2 regions of the Klenkia sesuvii genome follow, and region 1 is predicted to be linked to the other one. Evidence: predicted binding sites of a transcription regulator. Region 1 holds the regulator's gene; the other holds the start of a gene.
What was found. Region 1 encodes LexA, which represses DNA repair genes until DNA is damaged. Its sites were predicted from a motif close to TCGAACANNTGTTCGA; they were not measured.
Positions count from the first base shown of each region.

Region 2: the regulator LexA is predicted to act here: its motif matches at 2,848-2,863, upstream of TEK04_RS01280 (HNH endonuclease signature motif containing protein).

Region 1 covers NZ_JBAPLU010000012.1:65,770-71,329, reverse strand. Annotated here, with positions in the region: gene TEK04_RS13070 (phosphatase PAP2 family protein) at 1-598, shown strand, start outside; gene TEK04_RS13065 (hypothetical protein) at 570-1,685, shown strand; gene lexA (transcriptional repressor LexA) at 1,708-2,520, opposite strand; gene TEK04_RS13055 (LysM peptidoglycan-binding domain-containing protein) at 3,039-3,377, shown strand; gene nrdR (transcriptional regulator NrdR) at 3,701-4,252, shown strand; gene TEK04_RS13045 (vitamin B12-dependent ribonucleotide reductase) at 4,431-5,560, shown strand, end outside.
Region 2 covers NZ_JBAPLU010000001.1:250,439-255,998, forward strand. Annotated here, with positions in the region: gene TEK04_RS01265 (GMC family oxidoreductase) at 1-1,149, opposite strand, end outside; gene TEK04_RS01270 (class I adenylate-forming enzyme family protein) at 1,146-2,456, opposite strand; gene TEK04_RS01275 (hypothetical protein) at 2,476-2,694, opposite strand; gene TEK04_RS01280 (HNH endonuclease signature motif containing protein) at 2,881-4,776, shown strand; gene TEK04_RS01285 (transglutaminase-like domain-containing protein) at 4,851-5,459, opposite strand; gene TEK04_RS01290 (MBL fold metallo-hydrolase) at 5,456-5,560, opposite strand, start outside.

The DNA.
Region 1 (5,560 bases):
CCTGCTCGGCCGGGGCGCGCTGGAGCGGATGGACCTGCGCGTGTCGGAGGTGGTCAGCGACTGGGGCCTGCGCGACTCCGCCGCCTACTGGCCGGTCTGGGTGCTCACCCAGGCCGGCGGTCGGGTCACCATCCTCGTGGTGCTGGCCGGGTTGGTGGGGTGGATCGCGGTGCGCCGGCGGAGCCTGCTGCCCCTGGTGCGGGTGCTGGTGGCCCTCGTGTTGCTGACCGCGGTCGTCTACGGGTTCAAGTACGGCACGGGCCGCACCGCGCCCGCCTACCCGGGGTCCTTCTTCCACCGCGACGGCGCGTCCTACCCCTCCGGGCACGTGGCCAACGCCGTGCTGATGTGGGGTGTGGCGCGCTGGCAGGCGGTCGACTTCGCGTTGCCGGCGGCGGCGCAGCGCGCGTTCTGGCTGCTCGCCGTGGTCGGCCCGGGTGTGACGGGTGTGGCCATGGTGGCGCTGAACTTCCACTGGGTCACCGATGCACTCGTGGGAGCTGCCGTGGGCATGGTCCTGCTGGGCGTGGTGCATGCACTCGACGCAACCGTGCTGTCACGCTTCGTACGTGCTCCTCGACGGCGAACCGCTGCCTGAGGCCACGGCCCGGCGGTCGTGGCCCCGGTCGGTGCTGACCGCGGCCGCGCTCAGCGCCGCCGTCCTGGCCGGGCCGTTCCTGCCGGGTTCGTTCCTCGCCGCCGGGTCCCCGGGACCCGAGGTGCAGACGGCGGCCGCCGAGGAGACGGTCCTGTTCGGCGACCCCACCGACGTCTGCTCGGTGACCGACGCCCGGTTGCCGGAGATGTCGGGTCTGGCGGTCGCCGGGTCGACCACCCTCGCGATGAACGACGGCGGGGACTCGGTGGTGGTGCACGAGCTCGACGGCGCGTGCGCGGTGGTGGGCGAGCGGACCGCCGCGGTCGACCCCTACGACCCCGAGGACCTCGCGCTGGGAGCCGACGGCACGGTGTGGGTGGCCGACACGGGGGACAACCGTCTGGGCCGGACCACCGTGGCCCTCATCGCCCTGCGCCCCGACGGCAGCTCGCCGGTGTACCGCCTGACCTACCCGGACGGCCCGCACGACGCGGAGGCACTGCTGCTGGCCCCGGACGGCACGCCCTACCTGGTGACCAAGGAGGTGCTCGGCGCCAGCGCCGTCTACCGCCCCGCCCAGGCGCTGGACGCCGAGGCGGCCGTGCCGATGGAGAAGGTGGCCGACCTGTCCTTCACCCTGACCGGCACCCCCGGCGGGCCGGTCGGTCGGGCGGGGCAGCTCATGGTCACCGGTGGCGCCGTCAGCCCCGACGGCGCCCTGCTGGCGCTGCGGACCTACACCGACGCGTACGTGTGGTCGATGGCCGGGTCCGACGTCGTCGGCGCGCTGGCCGCACCGCCGGTGCGGGTGGCTCTGCCCGAGGCCCCCCAGGGCGAGGCGATCGCGTTCGCCGCCGACGGGCGCAGCCTGCTGGTGACCGGCGAGGGTCTCCCGGCCGCACTGACCCTGCTGCCGGCCGTGGGGGCGTTGTCCCCGGCCGCGGCGACGGCAGGGACCGACCCGGCCGTCGCCGGCACGGCGACCGACCCGGCCCGGCCCCGCCTGTCGCCGTGGACCGCCGGGGCGATCGCCGTGGTCGCCGCGGCCGTGCTGGTCGCCGGCGTGGGCCGACTCCGCCGGCGCTGACGGAGGCCGACCCGGCGCCGGGTCAGACCCGGCGCAGGACCGTGACGACGCGGCCGAGCACCGTGGCGTCGTCACCGGGGATGGGCTCGAAGGCAGGGTTGTGCGGCAGCAACCACACGTGCCCGTCCCGCCTCTTGTAGGTCTTGACGGTGGCCTCGCCGTCGATCATGGCCGCGACGATCTCGCCGTTCTCCGCGGTCGCCTGCTGGCGGACGACGACCCAGTCGCCGTCGCAGATCGCGGCGTCGACCATGGACTCACCGGTCACCTTGAGCATGAACAGCGTGCCCTCGCCCACCAGCTCCCGCGGGAGCGGGAAGACCTCCTCGACCGCCTGCTCGGCGAGCACGGGCCCACCAGCGGCGATGCGGCCCACGAGCGGCACGTAGGTCGGTGCGGGGACGCGGGGGTCGTCGACGCCCGAACCCGCCCCGGTGGCCGCCAGGCCCGCGCCGGAGGGGTCGGCCTCGGGGTGGTCGCCGGGCAGCCGGACGTCGAGCGCGCGGGGCCGGTTGGGGTCGCGGCGCAACCAGCCCTTCTTCTGCAGCACCGACAGCTGGTGGGCGACCGAGGAGGCCGAGGACAGCCCGACGGCCTCGCCGATCTCGCGCACGCTCGGCGGGTAGCCGCGACGCTCCACCGAGTCGCGGATGACCTCCAGCACGCGTCGCTGGCGCTGCGTGAGGCCGTCGCCGGCCTCCCCGCGCTCGGGGAACTCGCGCACCGAGCCGCGGTCGGCCTCGGCCGTGCCGGACGTCGAGGACGTGCCCGCCCTCGACCGCGCGGTGCGCTTGCCGGTGCTCGTCCCGCCGGGGGTGTCTCCCGAGCTGGCCACGTGTCCTCCTCGTCGGTCGCGGTGGCGCGACCGTGCTGTGCGGTCGACCGGCTGCGGTCCGGGGACCGGTGGGCCGACCAGGTCGATCGAGCGGTGGATCGATCAGGGGTTGATCAGTACGCACCGTAACGCCTCGCGGCCGCCAGTTCAAACACGTGTTCGAAGTTCCACCCGTGTCATCTCGATTTTGTCGGAGGGGTGCGGTAGACATCGGACAGACGTTCGATCGAACAGCCGTTCGAGCGTGCCGGGCCCCGCGTGGGGGTCCGGACGAGCGACAGGAGTGACCCACCATGGCCGGTACCGCGCCCCACCTGCACACCGTCCCTGCCCCTACCCCTGCCCCTGCCCCTGCCCCTGCCCCCGCTCCTGCCCCGGCGCCCGCCGCCGTCCGGCGCCGGGGCAACCACCCCGCCGGTCGCGCGCTGGTGGCGGCGTCGACGGTCCCGGCGGGTGGGGCAACCAAGCTCCCGCTGCGTCCGGGGTCGGCTGACGTCGTCGGACTGCGACCGAGGCCGGTGGCCCGACCGCGCATCGCACAGCCGCCGCAGCGCGCCGCGCAGGCGCCGGTGCGGTTGACCCGCCGCGGCCGGCGGGTGCTGGCCGGGCTCGGGGTCGGCGCCGTCGTGGCCGTGTCCGCGGTCGTCGGGTCCGCGGTGCTGGGGTCGGCCGACGAGCCGGCGCTCGAGCTGGCCGGGCGGTCCAGCGTCGTGGTGCACAGCGGCGACACCCTGTGGTCGATCGCCCAGTCGATCGCGCCCGACGTCGACCCGCGCGCGGTGGTCGACGCCCTGCAGGAGGTCAACGGGCTCACCGATGCCTCGCTGGTGCCGGGCCAGGTGCTGCTGCTGCCGTGACCCCGCAGCGACGCCGCCGAGCGCGCCGGCGTGGCGGTGCCACGTGCGGTGCCCGGTCTTGGCAGGAGCTGTGGTCGGCGTGGGGCGGGTGGGACCGCTGGCGTGCTCCGTGGCGTCCACCTGCGGGTACGCGTCCGGGGAAGACGACACGCCGGTACGGAGTTGCGCACCTGTAGGGGTGCGGAGCTAGTCTGACCACAACATCTAGTAGTTACAGAGATGTCGTTCCGTCCACATGCTGTTCCCCAGGTTTCCCCGAGGTCGTCCACCGGATGTCCCCCGCGGGGTCCACAGGGAGCCCGTCGCAGGGAGGAGACCACCCGGTGCGCTGCCCGTTCTGCCACAACCCCGACAGCCGGGTCGTCGACTCCCGCGAGACCGATGAGGGCGCGACGACGCGTCGCCGCCGCTCCTGTCCCGGGTGCGGTCGCCGGTTCACCACGGTGGAGGAGGCGGTGCTCGCCGTCGTCAAGCGCAGCGGGGTGACCGAGCCGTTCAACCGCGCCAAGGTCATCGCCGGCGTGCGGCGCGCCTGCCAGGGCCGCCCGGTCGACGAGGACCAGCTGGCGGTGCTGGCCGCCCAGGTCGAGGACGCCGTGCGCTGCAGCGGGTCGGCCGAGGTGCCCAGCCACGACGTCGGGCTGGCCATCCTGCGCCCGCTGCGCGACCTCGACGAGGTGGCCTACCTGCGGTTCGCCAGCGTCTACCGCTCCTTCACCTCGGCGGCCGACTTCGAGAAGGAGATCGCCGAGATGCGGGCCAAGGCGGCCTCGGTGGCCGAGATCGCCTCGGCCGACCTGCCGCCTCCAGTCATCCCGCGCGGCGGAGCCGCCCCGCACGCCGCCCCGCACAGCGCCGTCGTCCCCGCCGACTGACCGCCGACCCGCCACCTCACCGACCGCGTGCTGCGCCCTCCCCGTCGCAGCCGCCCGATGCACCTCCGACCGGCTCGTGTCCCACCCGACGTCGTCCGGTCACCGCGCCACCAGCTCCGCACGCTCCTTGCACCCGGTCCACCGGCCAGGTGTCGACACACGAACCCCAGGGGGAGTCTTGACCGAGACCACCGACCGCATCTCGTCCGGCCGCAAGCGCAACGGCAAGGCCGTCGGCCGCAAGGGCATCACGGTCGAGCGGGTGTTCACCACCGCCGACGTGCACCCCTACGACGAGGTGACCTGGGAGCGGCGCGACGTCGTCATGACCAACTGGCGCGACGGGTCGATCAACTTCGAGCAGCGGGGCGTGGAGTTCCCCTCGGAGTGGTCGATCAACGCCACCAACATCGTCACCACGAAGTACTTCCGCGGCGCCGTGGGCACCCCGCAGCGCGAGACCAGCCTGCGCCAGCTCATCGACCGCGTGGTCCTCACCTACACCGAGGCCGGCCGCGAGCACGGCTACTTCGCCACCGAGGGCGACGCCGAGCTGTTCGAGCACGAGCTGACCTGGATGCTGCTGCACCAGTACTTCAGCTTCAACTCGCCCGTCTGGTTCAACGTCGGCACCGCGTCGCCGCAGCAGGTCAGCGCCTGCTTCATCCTCGCCGTCGACGACACGATGGACTCGATCCTGAACTGGTACCGCGAGGAGGGCCTGATCTTCAAGGGCGGCTCCGGTGCCGGCCTGAACCTCTCCCGCATCCGCTCCTCCAAGGAGCTGCTGTCCTCCGGCGGCACCGCCTCGGGCCCGGTCTCCTTCATGCGCGGTGCCGACGCCTCGGCCGGGACCATCAAGTCCGGTGGCGCCACCCGTCGCGCGGCGAAGATGGTCGTGCTGGACATCGACCACCCCGACATCGAGGAGTTCGTCGAGACCAAGGCGCGCGAGGAGGACAAGATCCGCGCGCTGCGCGACGCCGGGTACGACATGGACCTCGGCGGCAAGGACATCACCAGCGTCCAGTACCAGAACGCGAACAACTCGGTCCGGGTCAACGACGAGTTCATGCGCGCGGTCGAGGAGGGCACCGGGTTCGGCCTGCGGTCGCGGTCGGACGGCTCGGTCATCGAGACCGTCGACGCCAAGGAGCTGTTCCGCAAGGTCACCACCGCCGCGTGGGAGTGCGCCGACCCCGGCATCCAGTACGACGACACGATCAACGACTGGCACACCAACCCCGAGACCGGCCGCATCAACGCGTCCAACCCGTGCTCGGAGTACATGAGCCTGGACAACAGCTC
Region 2 (5,560 bases), on a different contig from region 1:
CTGCGACTGGAGGGCGACGCCGAGGTAGAGGTCGTCCCGGGTGCGTGCCTGCTGCCACGCCCGGCGCAGGGAGGTGCCGCGCAGGGCGCGCACGGTGGCCAGCGGGCGGCGCAGCACCTCGGTGAGGCCCGACAGCGCATGGCCCTCGGCCCGCGAGAGCATCACCTTGCTGAACGGCTTGAGCCACGGCATGACCTCGAGGTGGTCGGCCGTGTTGAGCGCGGTGGTCAGCGGGAGCATGCCGCGCGGCATCGGGGTGCGGCGGGCCGGGGCGTAGGTGACGTAGAGGTCGGGGTGGTCGGTGGTGCCGGCACCCACGCCCGGGACGTCGACGACGACCTCGACCCCGGCCGCCCGCAGCCGGTCGGCCGGGCCGATGCCGCTGAGCATGAGCAGGTGCGGGGAGCCGACGGCACCGGCCGACAGCACCACCTCGCCGGCCCGGTGCTCGGTCCCGTCGGCGCAGCGCACGCCGACGGCGCGGCCGCGCTCCACCAGCACCCGGACGACGGGGCTGTCGCCGCGGACGGTGAGCCCCGGCCGGTCGCGGCGGGGGGAGAGGTAGGCCATCGCGGTGTTGACCCGCACGCCGTCGCGCACGTTGACCGGCACCGGGCCCACGCCGGGCGGGCCGTCGGCGTTCTTGTCCGGTTCGGCCGGGAAGCCCAGCTGCAGGCAGGCCGCGGTGAACGCGTCGGTGATCGGGTGCGGGTCGGTCGTGCGGGTCACCGGCACCGGGCCGGTGGTGCCGTGCAGGGGGTCGGCCTCGCTGCGCTCGAACGCCGCCCGCATCGGCTCCCACGCCCAGACCGGGTTGCCGGCGGCGACCCAGCGCTCGCAGTCGGCGCGGGTGGCGCGGATCCAGTAGGTGCCGTTGAGCGCGCTGGAGCCGCCGACCACCCGTCCCCGGGGCACCGGCCAGCGCAGGCCGTCGACCAGCTCACCGGTGAGGTCCCAGTTCGCCGGGTGCCCCGGCACGGCGGCGCCCATGGTGGCGGCGTCGCGGAGGGTGGCCGGGAAGTCCTCGGGACGGCGGTGGTCGGCGCCGGCCTCCAGCAGCAGCACGGTGCGGCCGGCGTCGACCAGCCGCGCGGCCAGCGCGCACCCGGCCGACCCCGCGCCGACGACGAGGACGTCGTAGCTGCTCACAGGCCCAGGACACCCGGCAGGTCGAGCCGGCGGACCTTGCCGGTGGACGTGCGCGGCAGCTCGTCGAGGGGGTGGGCGGACTTGGGCCGCTTGGCCGGGGAGAGGTGCTCGCGCGCCCAGGCGGCCAGGTCGTCGGGGGTCGCCGTCCCCACGTAGGCGGCGACCACGCGCTGGCCCCACTCGTCGTCGGGGACACCGAAGACGGCGGACTCGACGACGCCGGGGTGGGCGTCGAGGGCGGCCTCCACCTCGGCCGGGTAGACGTTGACCCCGCCGGAGATCACCAGGTCCTCGCGGCGCCCGTCGAGCCAGACGGTGCCGTCGGCGTCGACCCGACCGAGGTCGCCGACGGTCACGCGGTCGCCGTCCCACGCCTGCGCCGTCTTGTCGGGCGCGCGCCAGTACTCGAACCGGGCCCACGGCGGCACCGCGCACCACAGCTGCCCTCGCCCGTCGGTGGTGAGGGTGCGGCCCGGGCGGGCGCGACCCACGCTGCCGGGGTGGGCCAGCCAGTCGTCGGTGGTGCAGACGGTGAACTGCGCCTCGGTCGAGCCGTAGAACTCGTGGACGGCGCCCGCCGGCAGCGCGGCGACCACAGCGCGCTTGGTGGGCTCGGGGCAGGGGGCGCCGGCGTGGGCCAGCACGCGGAAGCTGGACCAGTCGACGTCCTCGCGCAGCAGTCGTTGCAGGTGGGTGGGCACGCAGAACGTCGTGGTCGGGCGCAGCTCGGTGATGACCCGGGCGGCCCGGGCGGCGTCGAACGGACCGGGCAGCAGCACCTCTCCCCCGGCCAGCAGCGTGTGGGTGGCGAACCGCAGCGGCGCGGAGTGGTGCAGCGGGGAGAGGACGAGGTGCCGGTCGGCCGGCCCGAACCCCCAGAGCTCGATCTCCTCGCCGGCCAGCGCCCGCGCGTCGTCGTCGGCGAGGACACCGGACCACACGCCCTTGCGGCGCCCGGTGGTGCCCGACGTGTAGTGCATCGGCCGGGCCAGCGGGAACGGCGTCAGCTCGGCCATCGCCTCACCCAGCAGCTGGGCCGGGTCGTCCCCCAGGTCGAGCGCGGGATCGGCGTCGGCGACGAGCTCGGCCCGCTCGGCGGCCGGCAGCGCGGGGTCGAGCACGACGGGGACGACGCCGCTGCGCAGCGCCCCGAGGACGGCGGCCAGCAGCGCCGGCGACGCCGCGGCCGACACCACGACCCGCTCCCCCCGACCGATGCCGCGGGCGGCCAGGGCCCCGGCCACGCGCCGCTGGTCGGCTTCGCTGTCGGCGGCCCGGACGACCGGCACCTCGCTGTGCACGCTCACCCCGGCAGCGTGGCACGCCCTACCGACGATTGCTGCGCCGGCTCCAGCTGCTCCACGACACGTCCTGGTTCAGCGGGTTGCCCAGGATCTCGGCGTCCCGCCGGCTCTCGCGGGCCTGGAACCAGATGTCGGCCGAGTGGGTCACCGCCGACCCGCGGCGCCGGACCGCGCGGTCCATCCACCAGCTCACCGCGAGCAGCGCGAGGAGGACGCCGGCGACGCAGACCCAGAACACCATGCCCGAGTGTGGCACGTGGGCCCACCCGCAGCCCGCTCCGCGCGCCATGGTGCACCCACCCACCGACACTCTTCGCCGCGCCCTCCGCGAGCCTGTGGACACGCCGCTGAGCTGCGGATACCTCTTGCTCGCGTCGTCTCGGCGCGGTATTGTTCGTACAGGTGTTCGAGTAGCGTGGAGGGGGTGATGACGGTGGACGGCACGGTGGTGGGCATGGTGGTCGGCAGCCGGTTCGGCCTCACCCTGGGCATCGGCCAGGTCGAGGTCTACGCCTCCGCCGCCGCCCGCGCCGCCGTCCTGGAAGCAGAACGCCTGGCCCAGGTCGCCGCTGGCTACCCCGACGAGGCGATCCACCGCCCGACCCGGCTCTCCGAGCTGCTGGTCGACCACGCCGACCGCGCCGGCATCCACGCCGTGCTGCGCGACGTCGCCGAGGCCCAGGCCGAACTGCACGCCCTGCAGGCCGCCGCCATCACCCGCCTGGCCGCCCTCCAACCCGGCACCACCGCACTCCCCGGCGCCGCCGACCATGCCGACGACAGGCCCGCCGATGACAGGGCCGCCGATGACTGGGTCGCCGACGAAGTCGCCGTCGTGCTGGGCATCGCCACCAGCTCGGCAGCCACCCTGGTGGGCAAGCAACGCGCCCTGGTCGACCAGCTCCCCCAGGTCTGGGCCGCCCTGGCCGAAGGCCGCATCGACGTCCGCCGCGCCACCGTGCTGGTCGACACCCTCGCCCACCGCAAGCACTCCGCCGGCGGCGCCCTGCCCGACGACGTCGTCGACCACGCCGCCCACCAAGGCCTGGCCTGGATCGCTGAGGGCATCGGCCCCACACCTCTGGCCGACCGCGTCGCCGGCGTGCTCATCGCCGCCGACCCCGCCGAAGCCGAGCGCCGCGCCGAACGCCGCCGAGCCAAGCAGAACACCACCACGGTGGGCACCGGCGACGGCCTGGCCACCTTCCGCAGCGACCACCTCGACGCCGACCACGCCGCCCAGATGCAGACCGTCATCGACGCCATGGCCGCCACCATGAAACGCAACGGCGACCGCCGCCCCATCGGCGTCCTGCGCACCCACGCCCACCACCAGCTCATCACCCGCCCCTGGCAGGCCCTCCCCGACGACGTCGCCGCCGCCCGCTGGAACCTCAACCTGCGCGCCGACCTCGCCGACCTCGACCACGAAGGCCCCCTCGGCACCGCACCGACGCCGACCGCGGCCAGCAGCGAAGACCCGGGCACACGCGACCCCGACGACCCCGACGACCCCGACGACCTCAGGGTCTGCGGGTCGGGCGTGGGCGCCATCGGTGGGCTACCGGTGTCCCCCGTCGCCGTCGCCGACCTCCTCGCCCGCGTCGACGCCCTCCTCCGCACCGGAACCCCCGGCCGCACGGGCGGCGGCCAGCTCACGGGCAACGTCTGGTTCCAGATCGTCGACGCCACCGGCCGACTGCGCGCCCTCACCACCCTCACCGAAGCCCGCGCCGCCCTCCGCCGCGGCACCGGCCTGGGCCCACCACCCGCCATCGACCGCTACACCCCCACCCCCGCCCAGATCCGCTTCATCAAGGCCCGCGACCAGCACTGCCGCTTCCCCGGCTGCCACCGCCCCGCCGAGTACGCCGACCTCGACCACGTCATCCCCTACGACCACCACGACCCCCACCACGGCGGACCCACCTGCATCACCAACCTGGTCTGCCTGTGCCGCCACCACCACCGCCTCAAGACCCACGCCGAAGGCTGGCACTTCGCCATGGACCCCGACGGCACCCTCCACGTCACCCCACCCGGTGGCCCAACCCGCACCACCCGACCAACCACCCTGGCCGAAGCACACGTCGGCACCGAGGTCGACCACGTCATCGAGCTGCTCGGCCCCATCCCGAAGCGCTACCGCACCCCCACCCCAGCCGAACGCGCCACCCGACGAGCAGCTGCCGCCGAACGCGCCCGCCTCGCCGCACAGATCGACGCCGACCTCGACGCCGCCCTCGCCCGCGCCGCCGCAGGCCTCCCCCTCTGGCCCACCACCGACGCACCGGACGACGACCAGGACCCGCCGCCGTTCTGACGCCCACCCGCTCGCGCCACCTGCGTGCCCTCGAGCTGCTGCGGACCAGCTGGCCCGGTGGTCAGCGGCTCGCCTCAGGGGACGTCCGACTCGCCCGCGGAGCCCGGTCGGTCGGGCAGGTCGGTGGCCAACCCGGCGCGGAGCACGTCGTCCACACCACGCAGCGGGGAGAGCACCTCCTCCGGGGGCGACGTGAACACCCCGACGACGTCGCGCTCGCCCCGGGCGGGGTCCGGGGTGTACACGAGTGCTTCCCGGACCAGGTCGAACGCCACGTCGGTCCCCCGCGGGTCGAGCCGGTGCCAGCGACCGGCCACCGACACCGCGACCAGCCCGTGCACGACGTGGCCGCCGCTGGGGGCGGCCAGCCGCTGGTAGCAGAGACCGGCCGGCACCCCGTGCGCCCGCAGCAGGGCGACGAGCAGGTGCGACTGCGCGTAGCAGAGCCCGACACCGGCCTCGGCCACCTCCGAAGCGCGCACCGTCACCCGCGGGTCGGCCACGTCGTAGGAGTGGTCGACCCGATCACGCACGTGCTCGAAGGCCCTGCGGGCGTAGGTGACGTCGTCGGGACGGTCGTGCGCCAAGGACCAGCGCACGGCCTGCACCGCCGGGTGCCCGAGGTCGACGACGTCGTCCGCGGCCAGGAACCCGGGCGGGGCGGTGCGGAGGTCCGTGGTCACGCCACCCGCCAGCTGTCACCGGCCCCGCGCACCACCTGGCCGGTCGCCGACAGCTTGGCCAGCGTGGCCCGGGTCGACTGCTCGGCCGCCGGCCACACCGC